4 regions of the Vibrio nigripulchritudo genome follow, and region 2 is predicted to be linked to each of the others. Evidence: predicted binding sites of a transcription regulator. Region 2 holds the regulator's gene; each other region holds the start of a gene.
What was found. Region 2 encodes CRP, which controls carbon source genes, mostly activating them, when cyclic AMP is high. Its sites were predicted from a motif close to TGTGANNNNNNTCACA; they were not measured.
Positions count from the first base shown of each region.

Region 1: the regulator CRP is predicted to act here: its motif matches at 3,208-3,223, upstream of QMG91_RS14170 (NupC/NupG family nucleoside CNT transporter).
Region 3: the regulator CRP is predicted to act here: its motif matches at 2,669-2,684, upstream of QMG91_RS15860 (CTP synthase).
Region 4: the regulator CRP is predicted to act here: its motif matches at 1,718-1,733, upstream of recB (exodeoxyribonuclease V subunit beta).

Region 1 is NZ_AP027049.1:3,095,968-3,101,940, forward strand. It holds gene deoA (thymidine phosphorylase) at 1-496, opposite strand, end outside; gene deoC (deoxyribose-phosphate aldolase) at 601-1,377, opposite strand; gene QMG91_RS14170 (NupC/NupG family nucleoside CNT transporter) at 1,799-3,061, opposite strand; gene QMG91_RS14175 (TatD family hydrolase) at 3,267-4,043, opposite strand; gene QMG91_RS14180 (FGGY-family carbohydrate kinase) at 4,104-5,663, opposite strand; gene QMG91_RS14185 (zinc-dependent alcohol dehydrogenase) at 5,682-5,973, opposite strand, start outside.
Region 2 is NZ_AP027049.1:312,482-318,454, reverse strand. It holds gene QMG91_RS01545 (YheU family protein) at 1-84, shown strand, start outside; gene QMG91_RS01540 (phosphoribulokinase) at 447-1,316, shown strand; gene crp (cAMP-activated global transcriptional regulator CRP) at 1,560-2,192, shown strand; gene rlmB (23S rRNA (guanosine(2251)-2'-O)-methyltransferase RlmB) at 2,265-3,005, opposite strand; gene rnr (ribonuclease R) at 3,023-5,482, opposite strand; gene QMG91_RS01520 (DUF3413 domain-containing protein) at 5,694-5,973, shown strand, end outside.
Region 3 is NZ_AP027049.1:3,485,308-3,491,280, reverse strand. It holds gene relA (GTP diphosphokinase) at 1-1,640, shown strand, start outside; gene mazG (nucleoside triphosphate pyrophosphohydrolase) at 1,720-2,517, shown strand; gene QMG91_RS15860 (CTP synthase) at 2,769-4,409, shown strand; gene eno (phosphopyruvate hydratase) at 4,487-5,788, shown strand.
Region 4 is NZ_AP027049.1:3,035,699-3,041,671, forward strand. It holds gene recB (exodeoxyribonuclease V subunit beta) at 1-1,632, opposite strand, end outside; gene recC (exodeoxyribonuclease V subunit gamma) at 1,868-5,329, opposite strand; gene QMG91_RS13930 (O-methyltransferase) at 5,809-5,973, shown strand, end outside.

The sequences.
Region 1 (5,973 bases), 1.2 Mb from region 2:
GCTTATCAGCAGGAGCGAGGTCGCCTGTCTGACCGATAATTGCAACGCCCGCTTCTTTGGTCACATCACCAAACACTTCGTTGTTTGGCGTAATGTCGTAGCCCGGAATGGATTCCAGCTTATCCAGTGTGCCGCCAGTATGTCCCAGCCCACGACCGGAAATCATAGGGACAAATCCGCCGCATGCTGCCACCATAGGACCAAGCATCAAGGACGTTACATCTCCCACACCACCGGTGGAGTGTTTATCGACAATCGGACCACCAAAGTTCATGTGATCCCAATTGATGACCATGCCAGAATCTCGCATCGCACAAGTCAGTGCGATTCGCTCAGGCATGCTCATTTCATTGAAGAAAATGGCCATCGCGAATGCCGCGATTTGTCCTTCAGACACTTCGCCTTTGGCAACGCCCTGGATAAAGAATTGAATTTCTTCCGCAGACAGCACTTCGCCGTCACGTTTTTTACGGATAATTTCTTGAGGTAAATACATTAGAACCTCCCACGCACCTTCATAGGTGCAGAGCTGTGGTTGTAGAGTAAAGAGGTAAGGCAACAAGCTGTGTTCAGACAGCTTGTTGCATCAGACTTTTAGGATTAGTAGGCAGTAGGGTCTGCCGTCTCGTCTGTTACTTCTAATGTATTAAGTAGGTTAGTCAGCAGGCTTGATGCACCAAAGCGGTAGTGACGAGCATCTACCCAGTTGTCACCAAGGATCTCGTCTGCCATTGCCAGGTATGCCGCTGCGTCTTCTGCAGTTCGAACACCACCTGCTGGCTTAAAGCCTACTGTTTCTGCTACGCCCATGTCGCGGATCACTTCCAGCATCATGCGAGCGTATTCAGGAGTGGCATTCACAGGCACTTTACCTGTAGATGTTTTGATGAAGTCTGCGCCCGCTTCGATACAAATCTGAGACGCTTTCTTAATGAGTGCTTCTTCTTTTAGTTCACCCGTTTCGATGATGACTTTAAGAAGGATATCGCCACATGCTTCTTTACACTGTTTCACCAGTTCGAAGCCCACTTTCTCATCACCTGCGATCAGTGCGCGGTATGGGAAAACGACGTCAACTTCGTCTGCACCGTAAGCGACTGCAGCCTTGGTTTCCGCTACTGCAATCTCGATGTCGTCGTTGCCGTGTGGGAAGTTAGTTACGGTCGCAATGCGAACGTCTGGCGTACCTTGCTCACGAAGTGTCTTCTTAGCAATAGGAATAAAGCGAGGGTAAATACAGATGGCAGCAGTATTGCCAACCGCTGATTTTGCGTCGTGACACAGCGAGATGACTTTTGCATCTGTGTCATCGTCATTCAGCGTTGTGAGGTCCATAAGTTTAAGTGCACGTAGAGCAGCTGCTTTTAAATCGCTCATTTCTATCTCCGATCAGTTTATTCAATGATTAGATGGCTTGCCCCTTGGCAATCCATCACAACATGAACGGACTTGGTTCCCTGAAGACTTGAACTCGTTACAAGTTCAATTGCTATCCTTGTCACCGCACAGTACCTATTTGGTCTATGGCACGACTCTAGTTTTTTCCTTTCATCGTGGCTAACGTTTTTACAAATCTGGTCTCTTTGCTTCCTGCAAAGGTCTGACCATTTAGTAATTTATACAATACGCATTATTTGTTCAAAACAATAGCATTCCGGTTGACGCAAACGGTTTGTATCTCAAAAAACTCAGTCCATTAGTTACAAAAATTTTTCTCTTTAAAACAAAAAAACCCCGCAGCAATCTCTTGCTACGGGGTTGGTTTTCGTGGCGTCTATATAATCTTTCTCTTACTAACTTAGAAAGACAGGAACAGACCAGCGATCGTCGCTGCCATCAGGTTAGATAGCGTACCAGCGATTACCGCTTTCACACCCATGCGTGCGATGTCGTGACGACGATTTGGCGCAAGGCTACCCAGACCACCTAGTAGGATCGCGATAGAAGAAAGGTTCGCGAAACCACACAGAGCAAACGAGATGATTGCTGTTGTCTTCTCAGACATTGGCAGACCTGTTTCTGCTACCACTTTCGCACCTTCACCGATGTAAGGAGTGAAGTTCAGGTAAGCAACGAATTCGTTCACAACGATCTTCTGACCGATGAAAGAACCCGCCAGTGTTGCTTCTTCCCATGGCACACCGATAACGAATGCAAGAGGAGCGAATACCCAGCCTAGAACAAGTTCCAGAGTCAGCTCAGGCATACCGAACCAACCACCAACGCCCCCAAGAACGCCGTTGACTAGAGCAATAAGACCGATGAATGCCAATAGCATTGCACCTACGTTAAGTGCTAGCTGAAGACCTACAGATGCACCGCCTGCCGCTGCATCGATAACGTTCGCTGGCTTATTGTCGCCACCGTCGATGTCTGCGTCGATGTCGTCTTTAGGCGCTTCAGTTTCAGGCATGATGATCTTAGCGAATAGTAGACCACCTGGTGCTGCCATGAATGATGCTGCAACTAGGTATTCTAGAGGTACACCCATAGATGCGTAACCAGCTAGTACACCACCTGCAACCGATGCCAGACCACCACACATTACTGCGAATAGTTCAGATTGAGTCATCTTAGGCACGAACGGACGAACAACTAGAGGCGCTTCCGTCTGACCTACGAAAATGTTAGCTGCTGCTGACATGGACTCCGCACGAGAAGTACCCAGTGCCTTCTGAAGTGCACCACCAAGAATCTTGATAACCCACTGCATAACACCGATGTAGTAAAGAACAGAGATCAACGCAGAGAAGAAGATCAGTGTTGGCAGTACTTGGAATGCGAAGATGAATCCGATGCCGTCAACAGAGAAGTTAACCAGGCTACCGAACAGGAAACCTGTTCCGTCTTTACCGTAGTCGATAACGTTCTGAACACCTGCAGAGAATGCAGCCAGAAGGTCACGACCCCAAGGGATGTATAGAACAAAAGCACCAAGTGCAAATTGGATAGCAAAAGCGCCACCTACAGTTCTAAAATTAATTGCTTTGCGGTTGCCGGATAATAGTACTGCAATTCCTAGTAGTACTACGATACCGACGAGGCTCATAAACAGGCTCATAGTTTATGACTTCCTTATTAGTTATTTATTGGCGTGTTACAAATTGGCTCGTATTTGAAGCGTGGGCATTATAATCATCCCTCAATCAATAAAGTAATGGCATGGTCACAATTTGTAGTCTTATTCACTCTTGTATCATTAAATTATGTGATGATAGTCACGTTACGCAAACGTATACTTGCGGAACTTTCACAGAAGATAGCGATTAATCACAAATTCCGAACACTAAATTGCTTTTAGACCATAGCTGTGGCGCAATCGTTTGCTTTGGTCTTTTTTTGAGCTCAGAAAGACATTCCAGTATCTCAGGCAGAAATTTGGGGTGATTGGGTAAACCTTGATATCCATTCAATGGCATATCTGGTGCATCGGTTTCGAGCACCATGGCATCTATCGGTATTTGGGCGATGGTATTGCGCGTTTTTTGAGCTCTTGGGTAAGTAATCGTCCCGCCTACTCCAATCGCAAAGCCTAAATTGAGCCAGTCTTTGGCTTGCTGATAACTTCCACTGAATCCATGAATCACGCCCCCTTGATCGAAACGCATTTTCTTTAGTGTAGAGGTCATCAGCTGATGAGATTTTCGCTGATGAAGCACCAAAGGCAACTTGTGCTTATTCGCCAATTCTATCTGCCCTCTGAACAATGCTTCCTGTTTTGACTGAGTGTCATTTCCTGAGTAGAAATCCAGCCCACACTCTCCAACGGCAACGCATTTGCCTCCACGACGACTGAGCCTGTCATCGAGTAAATCGAGATGCGTATCAAGATGCTGGTCAATAAAATAAGGGTGAAGTCCGAGTGAGAAATAGATTTCATCATGGCTTGAGGCAAGTTCGCTGACTTTATCCCAGTTCGATAATCCGACTGACGGGATCAGGATGCGCCCCACACCCGATTGCTTAGCGGTTGCTAACGCTTCATCGGTATTGGAAAAGGCATCAAAATCAAAATGACAGTGAGTATCAAAAAGTCGGGACATAAGCTGGCTGCACCAATAAGGAGTTCAGAGCTTAGTTTATACCCGTGTAGTCACGAAGTGTTAGGTCCGATTAACAAGGCTGGATGTGATTTTGGCATTGACCTTAGAAAGTGCTTTCACTGAGTCGTGTAGATGCAGGTAGACGTTTTGATAGTAATCGTTGTAAACATCCACATTCTTGGCGTTGGGCTTAAAGCCGTGTTTGATGGAAACCATGCGTCGCGCTGCAGCTTTGCAATTAGAATATTCACCGCATCCAACCGCTGCACTAATGGCAGCCCCCAGCGCGGTGGTTTCTGACGTTTCCGGGATCAACAGGGTTTTGTTAAATACATCGGCAAAAATCTGGTTCCAGACATCGCTTCTCGCAGAGCCACCGTACATTTTGATCTGCTCAATGTCGGTATTAGCCCCCGCTTCCATCAATTCCCCCTGCCTTCGCGACTCATAAGCCAGCCCTTCCATGATCCCCCGCACCACTTGCGGCTGACCATGTTCGGTATGAAGCCCAAACGCCATTCCCCGTGCATTCAAATCCCAATACGGTCCGTTTGCCCCCTGGAAATACGGCAGTATCATCATGCCCATATTGCCAACCGGGCTCTGTTCAGCACTTCGGTACACGTCACTCCAGTCTGGGCAGGCTTCGTCTTTCCCGACATTGAGGCAAAAGTGATCGCGATACCATTTCATTAATGCTGAGCCACCACTGGGAATGTAATTTTCCATCACATAGTTGCCAGACGGGCTGATTTCGATGACGTAATCCTGCTTTGCCCGTGAAGGTACATTGTTCACCAACATTTCATTGGTACAGGAAGTGCCGCCATTGATACCTATTTCTCCAGGTTCGGTGACGCCTGCTCCAAGAATGCCGCAAGGCTGATCCCCTGCTGTTACGACCACAGGTATCCCTTGTGGAAGACCTGTTATCTGGCTGGCTTGTGCGGTGACAGAACCGGCAGTGCTGCATCCGGGTAAAATCGTATCAATCCAGATGTCCTTTCTTACTCCCAGCGAATCAATAATATCGCTCGCCCATTGCGCGCCGTGCTCAATATCCAAGGCTCCGGTCATTGTCGCTGCGCCGCTCAAAGTCACCAACTGGCTTGTCAGCTTATAGATCAGATAATCCTGTACCAGCATCAGTTTATAGGTTCGCGAATACACATCTGGTTCATGCCGCTTAAGCCACAGCGCCTTATAAAGCGTCCACTGACCGGGCGCATACCCGGTTTTTTCAAATATCTGTTGAACACCTACCTCTTGCCCCGCAAATTCGGCTTCCTCACTGCATCGGATGTCATTCCACAAGATGGCATTTCTGAGCGGTCGAATATCAGAATCGACCGGAACAAAAGTAAACCTCTGGTGGGTGATACCGATACCCGCTATCTTGCTGCCATCCACATCTGGGTGGCTCATCACTTCCAGACAACCAGCAATGAACGCATTCCACCAGTCGTCGGCTTTCTGCTCTACCCATCCTGGTCTTTGCATGATGAGAGGGTAGCCATGAGCACTTTCAGCAATGATTTTCCCCGACATAGAAAACACAATCACCTTGGTTGCACTGGTACTGCTATCAACACCTATCAGCAACTTTTCACTCTTGTCCATGCTACCCCCCTCAAACTCTTAGAAAACGAACAGGTTTTTAACCGCTTGCAGGTTTTCTAGCTGCTGAAAAGCACTCTCAAAGTCCTGCAATGAATAGGTCCCAGACATTAAAGGGGCAACGTTGACTCGCTTCGAATCGAGCAAATCAATCGCGGTTTCCCAACTGGTCCAACTGGTGCTGTAGCTGCAAGATAAGGTCACCGAATTGTGCATCGCCAGATTCCACGGCACGGGTACTGAGTCCTTTCCGGTTAACCCTATGGCACAGATTCGACCATCCCGACGCACCAAATCGAACGCTTGATGAATC
Region 2 (5,973 bases):
ACACAGCTGCAAAGCGGTCAGGCTGTGGTTGTCTTTTCCGAACTTCACGAAACGGTGGACATCCAGGTTCATCCCGCCCGTTAAGGTATTTTATCTATACCCAAGCTACCTCAATATGCAAGTTTCAGCGAGAATTGCTTGGTTTTCAGACAAGGAATCGATTTGAAGATATAGTGGCTCTAAATCAAGAATCGATAACGCAGTATAAAGACCAAGCAAACTCGCTCATGGGAGCTTATCTTCTGTCCCATTTTTTCGTCAAAGAGCTTGGAAAGGATTCATCATTCCACTGCGCTCTTTTCCTCGAACTGAAACAGAAGATAGAGCTCTGAATTCTGCATCTTGAGGTAACTTGGGTATAATTACGCGACTGGAGCAGTGTTTATTATTCGAAGCACTTCCCCTACACTGAATTTCTATAACGACAAACAGAGACAAGGACAGTCATGTCAGCAAAACACCCAATCATCGCTGTTACAGGTTCATCGGGAGCAGGAACGACCACCACATCTGAAGCGTTCCGTAAGATGTTCAACATGATGGACGTTAAAGCCGCATGGGTTGAAGGTGACAGTTTCCACCGATTCACTCGTCCGGAAATGGACGTGGAAATTCGCAAGGCCAAAGAACAAGGAAGGCACATCAGTTACTTTGGTCCTCAAGCCAACGACTTTCCCACTCTAGAGCAGTTTTTCCGCAAATACGGTGACGAAGGAAAAGGACAAGTCCGCCGTTACCTGCACACCTTTGACGAGGCTGTCCCTTATAATCAAATGCCGGGAACCTTTACTCCATGGCAAGAGTTGCCAGAAGATTCCGACGTGCTCTTTTATGAAGGGTTGCATGGCGGTGTGGTTGATGGTGACGTAAACGCCTCACAGCACGTTGATTTACTGATCGGCATGGTGCCAATCGTTAACTTGGAGTGGATTCAGAAGTTCGTTCGTGACACTCGAGACAGAGGGCATTCAAAGGAAGCAGTAACAGACTCCATTGTTCGCTCCATGGACGATTACCTGAACTACATTACCCCGCAGTTTTCACGTACTCACATCAACTTTCAGCGAGTACCGACAGTAGATACTTCTAATCCTTTAGCTGCAAAAGGCATCCCCAGCTTAGATGAAAGTTTTGTAGTGATTCGTCTTCGTGGTATTAAAAACGTCGATTTCCCATATCTGTTGTCTATGATTCAAGGGTCATTTATGTCGCGACACAACACCCTTGTTGTGCCGGGGGGCAAGATGAGTTTTGCCATGGAGCTTATCGTTCAACCTATCCTTCAACAGCTCATCGAAACGGGCAAAATCGGTTAGTGATAAGAAGAAAAGTAAACCAAGTTGCTATAGCGTGATCATGTGCACATTTTTGCTTAGATAAACGCCAGTGTGTAACGATCAAAGTCAAGAAATCGTTTCAGAAAAAGGATACTATTTCTAACCGAAACATATGATAGCTTGCAGCATCAACTATAACACCCTATTCTAAATGACCAGTTCAATCTGGCTCAGTCGATATGGAAAGCTGCTGAGCAAGCCCTGCAGAGGAAGAAAGATATTATGGTTCTAGGTAAACCTCAAACCGATCCAACATTAGAGTGGTTCCTTTCACACTGTCATATTCATAAGTACCCATCAAAAAGTACTCTGATTCATGCTGGTGAAAAGGCAGAGACCCTGTACTACATTGTGAAAGGTTCTGTTGCCGTACTGATCAAGGATGAAGAAGGCAAAGAAATGATCTTGTCTTACCTCAACCAAGGTGATTTTATCGGCGAACTTGGTCTGTTCGAAGAAGACCAGGAACGTACCGCTTGGGTACGTGCGAAAACCCCGTGTGAAGTAGCAGAAATCTCATTTAAGAAGTTCCGTCAGCTGATTCAGGTTAACCCTGATATCCTAATGCGCCTTTCTGCGCAAATGGCGAACCGTCTTCAAACAACAAGCCAGAAAGTGGGCGACCTTGCATTCCTAGACGTAACAGGTCGTATCGCTCAAACGCTTCTGAACCTTGCGAAGCAACCAGACGCAATGACTCACCCAGACGGTATGCAAATCAAGATTACCCGTCAGGAAATCGGTCAAATCGTTGGCTGTTCTCGTGAAACAGTAGGTCGTATCCTGAAAATGCTGGAAGAGCAAAACCTCATCTCAGCACACGGTAAGACTATCGTTGTTTACGGCACTCGCTAACTTTCTTAGCGATACAGATTTAAAAAAACCACCAACGCAAGTTGGTGGTTTTTTATTATCTAATGCAAGCCTTTAGACGTTTTGGCGCTGACGAACCGCTTCGAACAAACATATCCCAGATGCGACTGACACATTCAAGCTGGATACGCTTCCCGCCATCGGAATCTTAATAAGATCATCGCAGGTTTCACGAGTCAGACGGCGCATGCCATCACCTTCAGCCCCCATGACAATGGCTAATGCACCACTAAGCTTAGCCTGGTAGATGTCGTGAGTCGCTTCACCAGCGGTACCAACAAACCACACACCTTTCTCCTGTAATGCACGCATAGTACGCGCAAGATTAGTCACACGAACTAATGGCACTGTTTCAGCGGCACCACAGGCGACCTTACTCACAGTTGCTGTCATTGGCGCTGATTTGTCTTTTGGTACGATCACCGCGGCGACGCCTGCGGCATCTGCATTTCGCAGACAAGCGCCAAGGTTATGAGGATCGGTGACTCCATCTAACACCAACAGCAAAGGCTGCTCATGCTGAGCCAGAATATCGTCCAAGTCGTTTTCATTGAGCGCTTTTGCCGGTTTTACGCGGGCGATGATCCCTTGGTGATTTGCTCCTTTGGCTTTGTCATCCAGCGCCTTTCTTCCCATTTGCTGAATGGAAATCCCAACATTCTGAAGTTCATTCAGCAAAGGCAATAAACGGTCATCCTGACGTCCTTTCAATACAAATGCTTCAATAAAACGTACCGGGTCTTTTTCCAGCACAGCTTTTACGGCATGAATGCCATAAAGGAATTCGTTACTCATGGTCTGACCTATTCAGATTACTTCTTCTTGCCTTGAGACTTTCGGTTCTTTGTGCGTGATTTTTTCTTACGCGCCTTTTCAGCCTTGGTCTTCTTACGTGTTTTAGCTGGCTCACTGGAGCCATCTGGTCGTTTAGTGGGTTCTACAAGGGCTTTTGCCTTTCCACCAGGCTTTCGCGCTTTGATTGCAGCTTTCTTTTTACTCACCGCTTTCTTATCTGCCTGTGCAGCACGCTTCTTCGCCGTTTTACCTTTGCCGCGTAGCTTACGACTTGTTTCCACTAATTCAAAGTCTATTTGACGATCATCGAGATTGACCGACAGAACCTTCACTTTAACCGCATCGCCCAGACGATAGATGTTTCCGAAGCTCTCACCGATAAGCCTTTGACCAATAGGATCAAATTGATAGTAATCGTTAGCTAGTGAAGAAATATGAACCAGACCGTCAATGTGAAGCTCTGTCAGGCGAACAAAGAAGCCGAAACCGGTTACGTTAGCAATCACACCATCCAGTTCTTCACCAACGTGGTCTTGCATGTATTCACATTTCAGCCAGTCAGCAACCTCACGAGTCGCATCGTCTGCGCGGCGTTCCGTCATCGAGCACTGCTCACCATAGACATCCATATCGTCAAAGGAGTAGTGGAAGCCACCCGTTGGCGTCCAGCGATCCGTGTTTCTACCGTCTTCTTTTGCGATCAGGTATTTAATCGCACGGTGCAGTAGCAAATCAGGATAACGGCGAATCGGCGAAGTAAAGTGCGCGTAGCGTTTTAGCGCCAGACCAAAGTGCCCAACATTGTCAGCGTTGTACACCGCCTGTTTCATTGAACGCAGTAACATGGTCTGAATCAGCTCTTTGTCCTGACGTTCACCAATCTGCTTCATTAAGTTCGCATAATCAGTTGGGGAAGGTTCCAGCCCACCAGTCAGGTTTAATCCAAGCTCTCCCAAGAAATCACGGAAGCCTTGTAAACGCTCTTCACCCGGCGTTTCGTGTATACGGAACAAAGCAGGCTCTTTCAGCTTTTCAACTAAAGATGCCGACGCAATGTTGGCTAAAATCATACACTCTTCGATGATCTTGTGTGCGTCGTTACGAACAACTGGTTCGATACGGTCAATCTTGCGGTCGGAGTTGAAAATAAATTTCGCTTCAACGGTTTCAAACTCAATAGCACCACGGTTATCACGCGACTGCTTTAGCACACCGTACATCTTGTGAAGTTCTTCAAGATGAGGCACTAAAGGTTCGTATCGCTGACGCAGTTCTTCATCACCTTCAAGGATGGCGCTGACTTTGTTGTAGGTCAGGCGAGCATGTGAGTTCATCACGGCTTCGTAGTGCTTGTAGCCGGATAACCGACCGGATGCCGAGATGGTCATTTCACACACCATGCACAAGCGGTCCACTTGTGGGTTTAATGAGCACAATCCGTTAGACAAGACTTCAGGGAGCATAGGAACAACCTGAGACGGGAAGTACACGGAGTTACCACGATTGATGGCTTCTTTATCCAACGCAGTATCAGGGCGGACGTAGTAGCTAACATCTGCAATGGCAACCCATAAGCGCCATCCGCCGCCGCGCTTCGCTTCACAAAATACAGCGTCATCAAAGTCTCGCGCGTCTTCACCATCGATAGTAACTAAGGGGAGATCTCGTAAATCAACACGCCCTTTCTTGGCATCCTCTGGGACATGTTCACCTAAACCAGCGATTTGTTTTTCGACCTCTTCTGGCCACACATCCGGGATTTGGTGTGTGCGGATAGCAATCTGTGTTTCCATACCCGGCGCCATATTTTCGCCCAGTACTTCAACAATTTTCCCCATCATTCCACGAGAACGAGTGGCACGATCGGTAATTTCAATCACTACTACGTTCCCCATTCGCGCGCCGCAGCGATGCTCTTTGGGAATCAAGACATCCTGGCTAATGCGTGAATCATCAGGAACGACGTAGGAGTATTCTTGTTCCATAAAGTAACGCCCGACAATCTGAGTCTTACGCTCTTCAAGTACACGTACCAACCGACCCTCTTTGCGGCCACGTTTGTCGGTTCCGGCAGGCTGAACCAATACATAATCACCGTGAATCAGAGTTTTCATTTGGTGATAAGGCAGCAGAATATCGTTGTCTTTGCCTGTACTGCCATCTGGTCTCACCCAACCATGTCCATCCTTATGACCCAGTACAACCCCTTTCACCAGTTCCAGTTTATCTGGCAGGGCATAACACTGGCGTCGGGTGAACACCAGTTGACCATCACGCTCCATGGCACGCAGTCGACGACGCAAGCCTTCATACTGTTCTTCTCCAGAAAGCTTTAGTGCGTCAAACAAATCATTGCGATTCATTGGCACATTTGCCTTTTCCAAAAACTCGATGATGAATTCACGGCTGGGAATAGGATTGTCGTATTTGTCGGATTCGCGCGCGGCAAATGGGTCGTTAGGTGTGTTTTGAGACATAGGAGGGCCTGTTAAAGATTGGATAGATCTTAAGTATATCTAAATCTTACGACTACCTACAGCTTAAGAGATGTCATCGCGCCAATTATTGTGTTTATTCGAAATTGCCCAGTTAATCGATTATCTGGACAATTTGTGACAAATCGATGTGATAAATATTCAGCTAAACAAATTTTATGCAATATATAGGTCTGGTAAATGGATGCTTGAAATGTACTTCAGATCCTTTGTAAAATGCCCGACTCTTTCTGGATACCCATTAGATTTTATGTTTTTTTCTGCGCTTCGCGAGAAGCTTTGCTTTAACTCGCGATGGATTTTCTGCTTACTACTATTGAACACCGTTTTATTGTGTTTGATTGCGCTGCCCTATGTCAGTTGGATGGATATTCCTGAAGGTAGTTGGTTGTCATACCCTTATATCTTTTCCACGCAAGTGGGTCTGTTTGGGCTAATGGCCGTACTCTGTGCCATTCCATCTCTCTTGCTGC
Region 3 (5,973 bases), 850 kb from region 2:
GGGAAATCGAAGATTACGCGTTCCGTTACCAGCACTCGACAACCTATAAACAGATCGCCAAACAGCTTTCTGAACGCCGAATTGTGCGTGAGCAATACATCGAAGACTTCGTTTCTGACTTAGCTAGTGAAATGAAGACCTCACACATCAACGCAGAAGTGAGTGGTCGCCCTAAGCACATCTACAGTATCTGGCGAAAAATGCAGAAGAAAAGTCTCGCGTTTGATGAACTGTTTGATGTCCGTGCTGTGCGAATCATTGCCGACAAACTGCAAGACTGTTACGCCGCACTAGGTGTGGTGCATACCAAATACAAACATCTTCCGAGCGAGTTTGATGACTATGTCGCGAATCCTAAACCCAATGGGTATCAGTCGATCCATACGGTGATTCTTGGTCCGGAAGGCAAAACCATTGAAATCCAGATCCGAACTAAGCAGATGCATGAAGACTCGGAGCTAGGGGTTGCGGCGCACTGGAAATACAAAGAAGGCTCTTCAAGCGGTCGCAGCGGTTACGATGAAAAAATTACATGGCTTCGCAAGCTAATCGACTGGCAGGAAGAGATGTCCGATTCTGGCGAAATGCTGGATGAGCTTCGTAGTCAGGTATTCGATGATCGTGTGTATGCCTTTACCCCTCGTGGCGATGTCGTCGATTTGCCGATGGGCGCAACCCCACTAGATTTCGCCTACCACATTCACTCTGAAGTGGGTCATCGCTGTATCGGTGCCAAAGTAGCAGGGAGAATTGTTCCATTCACCCATAAACTGACCATGGGCGATCAGGTGGAAATCATCACCTCGAAAGTGCCGAATCCATCTCGTGACTGGTTAAACCCATCCATGGGCTTTGTGACATCAGGCAGAGCACGTGCAAAAATCAACGCGTGGTTCCGTAAGCAAAGTCGCGAGAAGAACTTAGAAGCGGGTCGAGAGATCTTAGAAACCGAACTTGCCAAGATAGGTGCATCGTTGAAAGACGCTGACCAGTACGCGCTAAAACGATTCAACGTAAACACGCCAGACGAGCTTTACGCCGGTGTGGGAAGCGGTGATTTGCGTATCAACCAGATCGTCAACCACATCAATGCACTGGTAAATAAACCCACGGCGGAAGAAGAAGATCAGCAAGCGCTTGAACGCCTTCAAGAAACCGAGAACAAAACGCCAGCGCAAAGTCGACCGAAGAAAGATGCCGTTGTCGTCGAAGGGGTCGATAACCTGATGACGCACCTTGCGCGTTGTTGTCAGCCTATCCCAGGAGATGAGATTTCCGGATACATCACTCAAGGGCGTGGTATCTCAGTTCACAGAAGCGACTGTGAACAGCTTGAAGAGCTACGTCACCATGCGCCAGAACGTATCATTGATACCGTCTGGGGCAGCGGTTTTGTTGGGTCTTACATCATTACAGTTCGAGTGGAAGGATTAGAGCGTGGTGGTCTGCTAAAAGACATCACCACCTTGTTTGCCAACGAAAAAATCAAGGTCACCAGCATGCGTAGCCGGGTGGACTACAAAAAGCAGATGTCGGTGATGGATTTTGATTTGGAAGTCACTAACGTGGAAGTGTTTACGCGAGTTACTAAGCGTGTTGAACAGATCAAAGATGTGATGACGGTGAAACGTTTAGGCTAATTTTCACGTCGTATTTGTATTTGAAGGTGAGTGGGCTGACTACTCACCTTTTTGCATTAAAGGAATTAAGGGTTAATAAATGAGTCATCCAATTGAACAGCTTAAGCAAATTATGGCGCAGCTAAGAAATCCTGATGGTGGATGCCCTTGGGATCTGAAGCAGGACTTTGACACCATCGTGCCTCATACCATTGAGGAAACCTATGAGGTGGTGGATGCCATTAATAAGCGCGACTGGAACAATTTGAAAGAAGAGTTGGGTGACTTGTTGTTTCATGTGATTTTCTACAGCCAGCTGGCAAACGAAAAAGATCTGTTCGATTTTGATGAGGTCGTGGAAGAGGTCAATGAAAAACTCACCCGCCGTCACCCTCATGTATTTTCCGATGCTGAGTTTGAAAATGACGCTGAAATCAATGCCAACTGGGAGCAGGAAAAAGCCAAAGAGAAAGAAGAAAAAGGGATTACCGAAAACAGTATTCTGGATGCGGTTCCCGTCGCGCTTCCCGCCATGGCCAAAGCCAACAAAATTCAGAAGAAATGCGCCAAATACGGTTTTGACTGGAAAACCTTAGGTCCTGTTGTAGACAAAGTGCGTGAAGAGATCGATGAAGTCATGGATGAAGCACTGCAAGTCTCACCGAATTCGGATTTGGTGGAAGAAGAAATGGGTGATCTGCTTTTTGCGGTAGTAAATTTCTCCCGCCACCTGAATACCAATCCGGAATCGGCACTCAGCAAAGCCAATACCAAATTCGAGCGCCGCTTCAGACAAGTGGAAGAGCAGGTGCGCCAAAACGGCAAGGTACTGGAGGACTGCTCGCTGGAAGAGCTTGATTCTATTTGGGATCAGGTCAAAATCGCCGAAAAAAAATAAAAAGTGACCCTAGGCGCTTGAGAACTCTTAAGCGTAAATACTGGTTTTACCATTGCCACAAAAGGGAAATTTCTTTTGCAGTAGCACGTGAAATTAACTAACTTGTTGAACTTTGCTGATTTGATTTGAAGCAAAAAATAAAAATTTTGAGTGTGATAAGTTTCACGTTGTGGCGGTAACTGGCTTCTGGTATATTTACATCCCGTCCAGAAGAAATCCATTTCCCTCATTCAACCAATTTCAGGTTAAACATGACGACAAATTACATTTTTGTTACTGGCGGGGTCGTATCCTCTCTAGGTAAAGGTATTGCTGCAGCATCTCTAGCAGCCATTCTTGAAGCTCGTGGTCTTAAAGTGACTATGATGAAGCTTGACCCTTACATCAACGTTGATCCAGGCACAATGAGCCCAACTCAGCACGGTGAAGTGTTCGTTACAGAAGATGGCGCAGAGACTGACCTTGACCTTGGTCACTATGAGCGTTTCATTCGCACCAAGATGACTAAGCGTAACAACTTTACTGCAGGTCGTGTTTACGCTGACGTTCTACGTAAAGAACGTCGTGGCGATTACCTAGGCGCTACTATTCAGGTTATCCCGCACATCACTAACTCCATCAAAGACCGTGTAATCGCAGGTTCTGAAGGTCACGACGTGGCTATCGTTGAAGTAGGTGGTACGGTTGGTGATATCGAATCTCTGCCATTCATGGAAGCGATTCGTCAGTTAGCTGTTGAGCTGGGTCGTGAGCGTGCAATGTTCATGCACCTGACTCTGGTTCCTTACCTGGCAGCAGCAGGTGAAGTGAAAACTAAGCCGACTCAGCACTCTGTTAAAGAGCTGCTTTCTATCGGTATTCAGCCAGACATCCTTGTTTGTCGCTCAGATCGCATGATCCCAGCGAACGAGCGTAAGAAGATCGCGCTTTTCTGTAACGTGTCAGAAAAAGCGGTTATCTCAATGAAAGACGTAGATTCCATTTACAAAATCCCTCAGCTTATTAAGTCTCAAGGTCTTGATGATCTTGTATGTACTCGCTTTGGCATTGATGCGCCAGAAGCAGACTTGTCTGAGTGGGAGCAGGTAATCTACGAAGAAGCAAACCCAACAGGTGAAGTGACCATTGGTATGGTTGGTAAGTACATTGAACTGCCAGACGCATACAAATCGGTGAACGAAGCTCTGAAACACGCAGGTCTTAAGAACCGCCTGAGTGTTAAGATCAAGTACGTTGATTCTCAGGACGTCGAAAGCAAAGGCGAAGAAGCACTAGAAGGTTTAGATGCAATCTTAGTTCCTGGTGGTTTCGGTGATCGTGGTGTAGAAGGTAAGATTCGTGCAGCACAATACGCTCGTGAAAATAACGTACCTTACCTGGGTATCTGTTTGGGGATGCAAGTGGCACTGATCGAATACGCGCGTAATGTTGCGGGTATGGAAGGTGCGCATTCAACAGAATTTAACAAAGAGACCAAGTACCCTGTGGTAGGTTTGATCACAGAATGGGTTGATGGTGAAGGTAAAGTCGAAGAGCGTACTGAAACTTCAGACCTTGGTGGTACTATGCGTCTTGGTTCACAGCTGTGTCACCTTGAAAAAGGAACGAAAGCTCGTGAACTGTACGGCAACGCGAAGATTCATGAGCGTCACCGTCACCGTTATGAAGTGAACAACAACCTTCGTCCACAAATCGAAAAAGCAGGTCTGAAAGTATCTGGTTTGTCAGCAGACAAGAAGTTGGTCGAAGTGATTGAGAACCCAGCTCACCCATGGTTTGTAGCGGCTCAATTCCACCCAGAGTTCACTTCAACACCTCGCGATGGTCACCCACTATTCGCGGGTTTCGTGAAAGCCGCTGGTGAATATCAGCGCGACGAATTAGAGAAGTAAAAGGATACGGGCAGTAGCGAGTGTAGTGCTACTGCCCTTTAAATTTGACATTTATATTTGAACGAGAGGAAACATTAATGTCTAAGATCGTTAAAGTTCTAGGTCGTGAAATCATCGACTCACGTGGTAACCCAACTGTAGAAGCTGAAGTACACCTAGAAGGCGGTTTCGTAGGTATGGCGGCAGCTCCATCTGGCGCATCTACAGGTTCTCGCGAAGCTCTTGAGCTACGTGACGGCGACAAAGCACGTTTCCTAGGTAAAGGTGTTCTTAAAGCTGTTGAAGCAGTAAACGGTGCAATCGCTGAAGCTCTAACTGGCAAAGACGCGAAAGACCAAGCTGCTATCGACGCAGTAATGATCGACCTAGACGGTACTGAGAACAAATCTAACTTCGGTGCAAACGCAATCCTAGCGGTTTCTCTAGCGAACGCTAAAGCAGCAGCAGCTGCGAAAGGCATGCCTCTATACGAGCACATCGCTGAGCTAAACGGTACTGCTGGTCAGTTCTCTATGCCTCTTCCAATGATGAACATCATCAACGGTGGTGAGCACGCAGACAACAACGTTGACATCCAAGAGTTCATGATCCAGCCAGTTGGCGCTAAGACTCTTAAAGAAGCTCTACGTGTAGGTGCTGAAGTATTCCACAACCTAGCTAAAGTTCTTAAGTCTAAAGGCTACAGCACTGCAGTTGGTGACGAAGGTGGTTTCGCTCCTAACCTTAAGTCTAACGCTGAAGCTCTAGAAGTTATCGCAGAAGCTGTTGCTAATGCTGGTTACGAGCTAGGTAAAGACGTAACTCTAGCTATGGACTGTGCTGCATCTGAGTTCTTCGACAAAGAAGCTGGCATCTACAACATGAAAGGCGAAGGTAAGACTTTCTCTTCTGAAGAGTTCAACCACTACCTTGCTGAACTAGCTAGCCAATTCCCAATCGTTTCTATCGAAGACGGTCTAGACGAGTCTGACTGGGATGGCTTCAAGCACCAAACTGAACTACTAGGTAGCAAACTTCAACTAGTAGGTGACGATCTATTCGTTACTAACACTAAGATCCTAGCTGAAGGTATCGAGAAAGGCGTAGCTAACTCTATCCTTATCAAGTTCAACCAAATCGGTTCTCTTACTGAGACTCTAGCTGCAATCAAGATGGCTAAAGACGCAGGTTACACAGCTGTAATCTCTCACCGTTCTGGCGAAACTGAAGACGCAACTATCGCTGACCTAGCGGTAGGTACTGCTGCAGGTCAAATCAAGACTGGTTCTATGAGCCGTTCTGACCGTGTTGCTAAGTACAACCAACTTATCCGTATCGAGGAAGCACTAGGCGAGAAAGCTCCTTACAACGGTCTTAAAGAAGTAAAAGGTCAAGCTTAATTCTGAATTGAATGATTAGCTTAGCTTTTATGCTTTAAAAAATGCCCTGCAAATGCAGGGCATTTTTGTATCGGATGTATTCTGTTTTCATGTGACCGACTTCGCGATAAGCGTCTGAATATGGTATATATAGCCCGTTGACCTGAATGCGAAGACATCAGGCAATGCACCTTTCTTTTTTCTTG
Region 4 (5,973 bases), 1.3 Mb from region 2:
CGTCTGAATCTGGCTGGCGGTTGCCTCCGACATGACCGACAGGTAATCCCCTTTGGTCACTGGTTTGCATGCTTCATCTTCATGAAGCCAGAACGTGACCGCTTTTTGTTGGTTGCCATGTAAAACCCAATGGCTGCTTTGTGCTTTGGGGCTGAAATTTACTGATCGGAAAGGGATGTCGTCGTCATACAAAAACGGGGCATCACAAAACTCAAACAACCGGTTGACCGACGTCACCACGTCGGCGCTCGAACGCCAGTTGGTGTCCAAGGTGTAGTGGTCGGTCACTTCATTTCGGGCTTTGATGTAAGTGAAAATGTCTGCACCGCGAAACCCGTAGATCGCCTGCTTCGGGTCTCCAATCATAAAGAGCCCTTTCTCTGGCTGCCCGACATATATCCGGCTGAAGATCTTGTATTGCAGCGGATCGGTATCCTGAAACTCGTCGATCATGGCGACGGGATACAGCGAGCGAATGCGCTCAGCCAATAGATCCTCTTCATCTAAATCCAGTGCGGCAGAAAGTTGAGTCAGTAAGTCATCGAAAGATAGCCAATTCTTTCTTTGCTTGGCTTTGGCGAGCAATACGCGACATTCTGAAATCGCATGCGCCAGAATAGGGTCTCGCAGCGAAACCGAATTAGTAATAAACGCCTCTACAGTGTCAAAAACGGGATGGCAGGGTGGCGTCCCTTTCGGAGTTTTCTCGTTCAACGCTGCTTGGCTAAATCGCTCCAATTTGTCTGGAAAGGCGTAATCGACCGTTGGGCTCGCTGCCCAGGCATTCACCTGCTCAAGCCAGGTGGGCAGTGACTTTTTGGTGTAGCTGCGTTTGTTGATGTCGGAATTGGCGATCAGGTCATGGAAATCCGCTTGGGATTCAACCCACTTCGCTTTGAGCTCATCAATTCTGACCAGATTCTGCTGATGGAGATCGGCAATATTGGTCGACAAAGGGGCAACAGTAAGCTCAATGTTCGCACCAGTCAGATATCGAGAGACATCGGCAAGCAGCGCAGCAGGGGATGCCCAGATTTTGCAGATTTCCGCTGCCAGTTGAATCGGTAATGGGTAGAACTGTCTTCGCCAATAATCCGCTACCACCTGCGCTTTCAGTTGTGTTTCATCGGTCACGAACTCGTTGTTAAAACGGCTACCAGATTCAAAGGCATTTTGAGTCAGCATGCGTTGGCAAAAGCCATGAATCGTATAGATGGCGGCTTCGTCCATCTGGCGTTCGGCTTGAAGCAGGATCTTAGCGGCTTCTTTGTGATCAGAAATGGCATCCAACAAAGGGGCGATCACCGGATCACTGCTGCGATTTTCTGGCGACGCATCCGCTCGGGAAAACGCCAGACGTGCATCATGGATACGCGCACGAATACGATCTCGAAGCTCAGCAGTTGCCGCCTCGGTAAAAGTCACTACCAGAATTTGATCGACGGTTAACGGACAAGGGTGTGAAGTAGCACCATTGCCATGACCAAGAAGTAAACGAAGATACAAACCTGCAATGGTGAAAGTTTTACCGGTTCCCGCAGAGGCCTCAATGAGCCTCGCTCCGTGTAATGGGAAGTCCATCGGTGATAAAACCATCGCTTGCTGCAAGTGGGTATCAGATTGATGAGTCATAATTCGTCGATTCCGCCTAATAATTTGTGATCGAACACTTGTTTTGTAGCAATAAGTTGCTTTTAAAGATCAAAATAAAACAGGGTGAGATCTTCCTCACGGATAAGCCTAGAGCGCATGGGTACTATCCCCTCCACAGAATTAGTGGTCACCTCTGACCCTGTGGTCGCACAGCGAACACCCTACAAATTACAACGATTTGCTGGCGACCACCCTACACTTTCTCTTTTCTGTTTTACCCTTCTTCCGCATCATGCGTGGCTAATACTGCGGCTTGTAATACTAAACTCGCATTTAACCGGATCGCTTTTCCTAGATCATCATCCCATGAAGACCAGATGCGTTGTATGTATCGGTCTGAACCTTCACCTGGGAACAAGTAGCCATCATTAAAAGCATCAGCCATTTTCTTGAACGCAGCTTCTTCATCATCAACCCACTCGCCCGCTTTATTGATGCATGCCTGAATACCTGCCAATGCGGTTTTGGGGAAGTAAGCCAGCGGCTGATTCATCCCTTGATAAAACAGCCTTACTAACTCTTGAAGCATCATCTTGGCTTGGCTGGCATTGTCTTCAATTGAGCCTGCCAGCGGTGAGATGACCCAGTGCACCACGCCCTCTTTTTTGTCATAGCCAATGAGGTGAGTTCTGCTGCTTTGCCCCATTGCTGCCAGACAAAGGTGATCAATCCAGGCAGCTAACCAGTCCTGTGCACGAATTTTTCCGCTACGATAACGAAGTAAGCCAGACTGATAGCGCTGAGTTAGCCAGCCTGTAAGTTCACAAGGTTCTCCCTCTACACTCAGTTCAAGGCGAACTTCGCTGTCTTCTAACGGCTTTCCGGTTAACGGGTAAAGCACATTGACCATAGCGTCGGTTTGTTCCCGATTGGCGGCAAATTCGAGCTCGCCAAACGCTCCCACTGGCAGTAAACCTTTGGCGCGTTGCTGCTCCATATAGCGATGCAATACGGGCTCTTCTGGCTCACCGTTTAAACGGCATTGGAGCAAAGTATCGACCAGTTCATCGCGCATCTTGTAGCTCTGCAATCCTCCCAAGGTAAACGGTTCATCGTTTTCCATTGTTGCCATTGGTGGTTCAAAGAAAACTTTCAAACGACGATTGAAGAAGTACTGAACAGGCAGACGCCAGAAACGTTGGAGCTCAACAAGATCCAACTGATAAGGCGCCGTCATTTCAGCGAGGTAATCGTCCAATGGCTGCTCAAACGCCCCAGATCTTGCACCGAGGCGGTTTACACTGGGCAGCCATTCTTTGGCGTAACTTTTGTCTTCTCCGCTAAATGCATCTGGGCTGAACGGCACCATGGGGTGAATATGAATGAGAGAGTCCAAAAGTTTGTCGCCTGAGGCATCCACCCCAAGAGACAGATCGTCTTCAAGACAGTAATTCTGATGGCAGTATTCGAGCAACTCAGAAACCAGCACAGAAGGCACTTTTTCTGTGTTGTCCTGAATGGATCGCCCAACATAGCTGATGTACAAAGACTGCTGCGCAGACAGTAAGGCTTCGAGGAACAGATAACGATCGTCGTCACGGCGGGAACGGTCACCCGGTCTCGCTCGGTTGTTCATCAAGTCGAAACCTTCCGGCGGCATAGAGCGCGGGTAAGCCCCATCGTTCATGCCAAGCAGACACACCAACTTAAATGGAATAGAACGCATCGGCATCAGGGTACAGAAGTTCACTTGCCCAGCCAGAAAGCGCTGGCTGACTCGGGTGCCCGACAGTTTGTTGTGCAGGTATTGCTGCAATACCGTATGTGACAGCGTCTCTTGGTAGCTGGCATCGCTCAGCTGCTCAAGCAACTGCGACATCGTATCCCGAATCGATTTCAGTGCCATTTCCCCTTCCAGCTCTACGCTAAAGAAGGCGCCTAACATGTCGCTAATGATGCGATACCAGTCCTGCGCGCTTTGTGTGGCATTAAGCTGACGCTGGAATTGATTAAGGGTATCAACATAATGCGCGAGCTTCCCAGCCAATTCGGCATCCATCCCCTGAACTTCATTGTAGGCGGCGATGGTGCGCTCCCCTTCAAACAGACCCGCACTCTCTGGCATGGCGTAGCCCAAGAGCATTCTCTGAATCCCAAAAAGCCAAGTGTTTTGATTCAGTTGAGGCAGCTCAAACTGCCCAGCGGTTTGCTCGTCCAACCCCCAGCGAACGCCAATTTCTTCAATCCAGATTTTGGCGCGCTCAAACTGGTCTTCGTTTATCCCGAAACGCGCCATAATGGCTGGTACTTCAAGCAGTTCCAGCATTTCAGAGGCTTGGAATCGGCTGTCTGGCAACAGCATCAATTGCATGAAGGCATTGAGTACCGGGCTTTCTTCCTGCGCGGTTCGGTCGGAAATCGAATAGGGAATGAAACGTTCACCCGGCGCGTTACCAAACACTGCCTGAATGGCTGGGCTGTACGCATTGATGTCCGCCACCATAACAATGATGTCGCGAGGTTTGAGGTTAGGATCGGCATCGAACATCGCGAGCAGTTGGTCGTGCAACACTTCCACTTCGCGCATCGGGCTATGGCAGGCGTGTACAGACAGAGACTTATCCCCTAGCTGAACCACTTGCTTGTGCTCGCTGGTCTCTAACTCGTCGTCTTTCTGATGTTCTTCTAAGTTAAGAATGTCTGCCTGAAGCTGATGCAGAATGCTGTCGCGGTCTACATCGACAAAGGCTTCCACTTCATGGGCTTCTAGCTGAGACAGTAAATACATGTTGTCTCGCCCTAGTTTTCCCATCGAAGCCAATAAACTGTTGCCCACCACGTCGGTGTGCAGTTCATCAATCACATTATCATCAACGTCGCCTTTGAGCTGCTCTGATACACCATGTGCTTCTGAATGGTCTTGTTTCCACTCCACGTGTTTACGATGGCGAGCCGCCAACTTGGCGAGGTACTTTCTGTCTCGCACTTCTCCCCAGTAGTATCGGCATGGGTTAGTGAACATCAGGTGGACATCAATGTGCTCGCCAAGTGCTTTGAGCGCGTCCATATAGCGAGGTGGCAGTGATGAAATACCAAATACAAACAGGCGCTTTGGCAGCTCATCCAAATTTGGTGTTGTGTGTGCCAGAGCGTCGATAAAGTGCTCGTAGAGGTTCGCCCGGTGATACGGTGACTGACCCAGCGATACGGTTTTGTCGTACAGCGCTTGCCATAAAATCGGCTGCCACGGGTGCTCTTCACCAATCTCGGAGATCGCTTCACCGGACTCCCATGTGGCAATCCACTCTGGTCGATACACTAAATAGCCGTCAAAAATGTCGGCAATCTTTTCCGAAAGCTGGAAAAGCTTAGCGTGGTCTTCATCCCCTTCCAGATAACGGTTCAGCGCCGAGAAATCGGGCTCATCGAGCAGAGTTGGAAGAATGTCCATCAATTTCCACGTCATGGCTTCTTTGTTAAACGCACTGCGCGAAGGCACGTCTGGCAACACATGCGTGAAGCATTCCCAAATGAAAGTCGCTGGCAGAGGAAAATCGATGTTTGCTGCTACACCAAACTCTTTAGCCAGTTCCATTTTCAGCCATTGGGACATACCCGGGCTTTGTACCAGGATTTGTTCTGCTTCAAATGGGTTTTCTAATGGGGAAAGTTTTATGAGCTCAACCAGCAAGGATTTAAGCAATTCAATCTGGTTGGAATGGTAGACAGTAAACACAAAGAGTCCGTCGGCGGTGTGGATATTAGTGCCTAGATTAGCATACAGGTTTGTTGTCGTAGAACTGAAAACGTCGCTCAGGCGTATTCCTGTCTGCCGTCGCACATTTTATGATCACAAGCCGCTATGAAACTAGAGTATTGCCAAACTTATGGAATATAAAAAACAGCTCAATTTTTCGACCATTTCCACATCATCAGACGCAAAATCGATGTGCTTTTCTGATGGATGAGATTTTGCATTTTTATGACGTGGCTCAGTTTGACTTCTAATGGAAGCATGGTGAAGTTTAGAACATGGTTGGGAGGAGATCTGCCGAAAGTATGCGCTGCAATTTTAATGTAAATCCAGATTAGGTTGGAACTGGGTTTATTACCTCTACTTGTGTTGCGCATACCTTGTATTTTTTATGCCTACTGCACTTGCTCATTTGCTGCAAACTATGGGTAGGCATTGTTGTAAAAAGAAAAAGGTAAGATATGCCAAATCAAGTGGCAAGAGCCGTTAAAAAATGGATGAAATACCCAGTTCATCAGGTGAAGCGCTATCGTGCAAAATCGTCGCTCCAGTACCTCACATCTCACAAACTGACTTCTGTCCAAGCCGTTGGAAATGCTCTTCACGATGCATTACACGATGTTGCT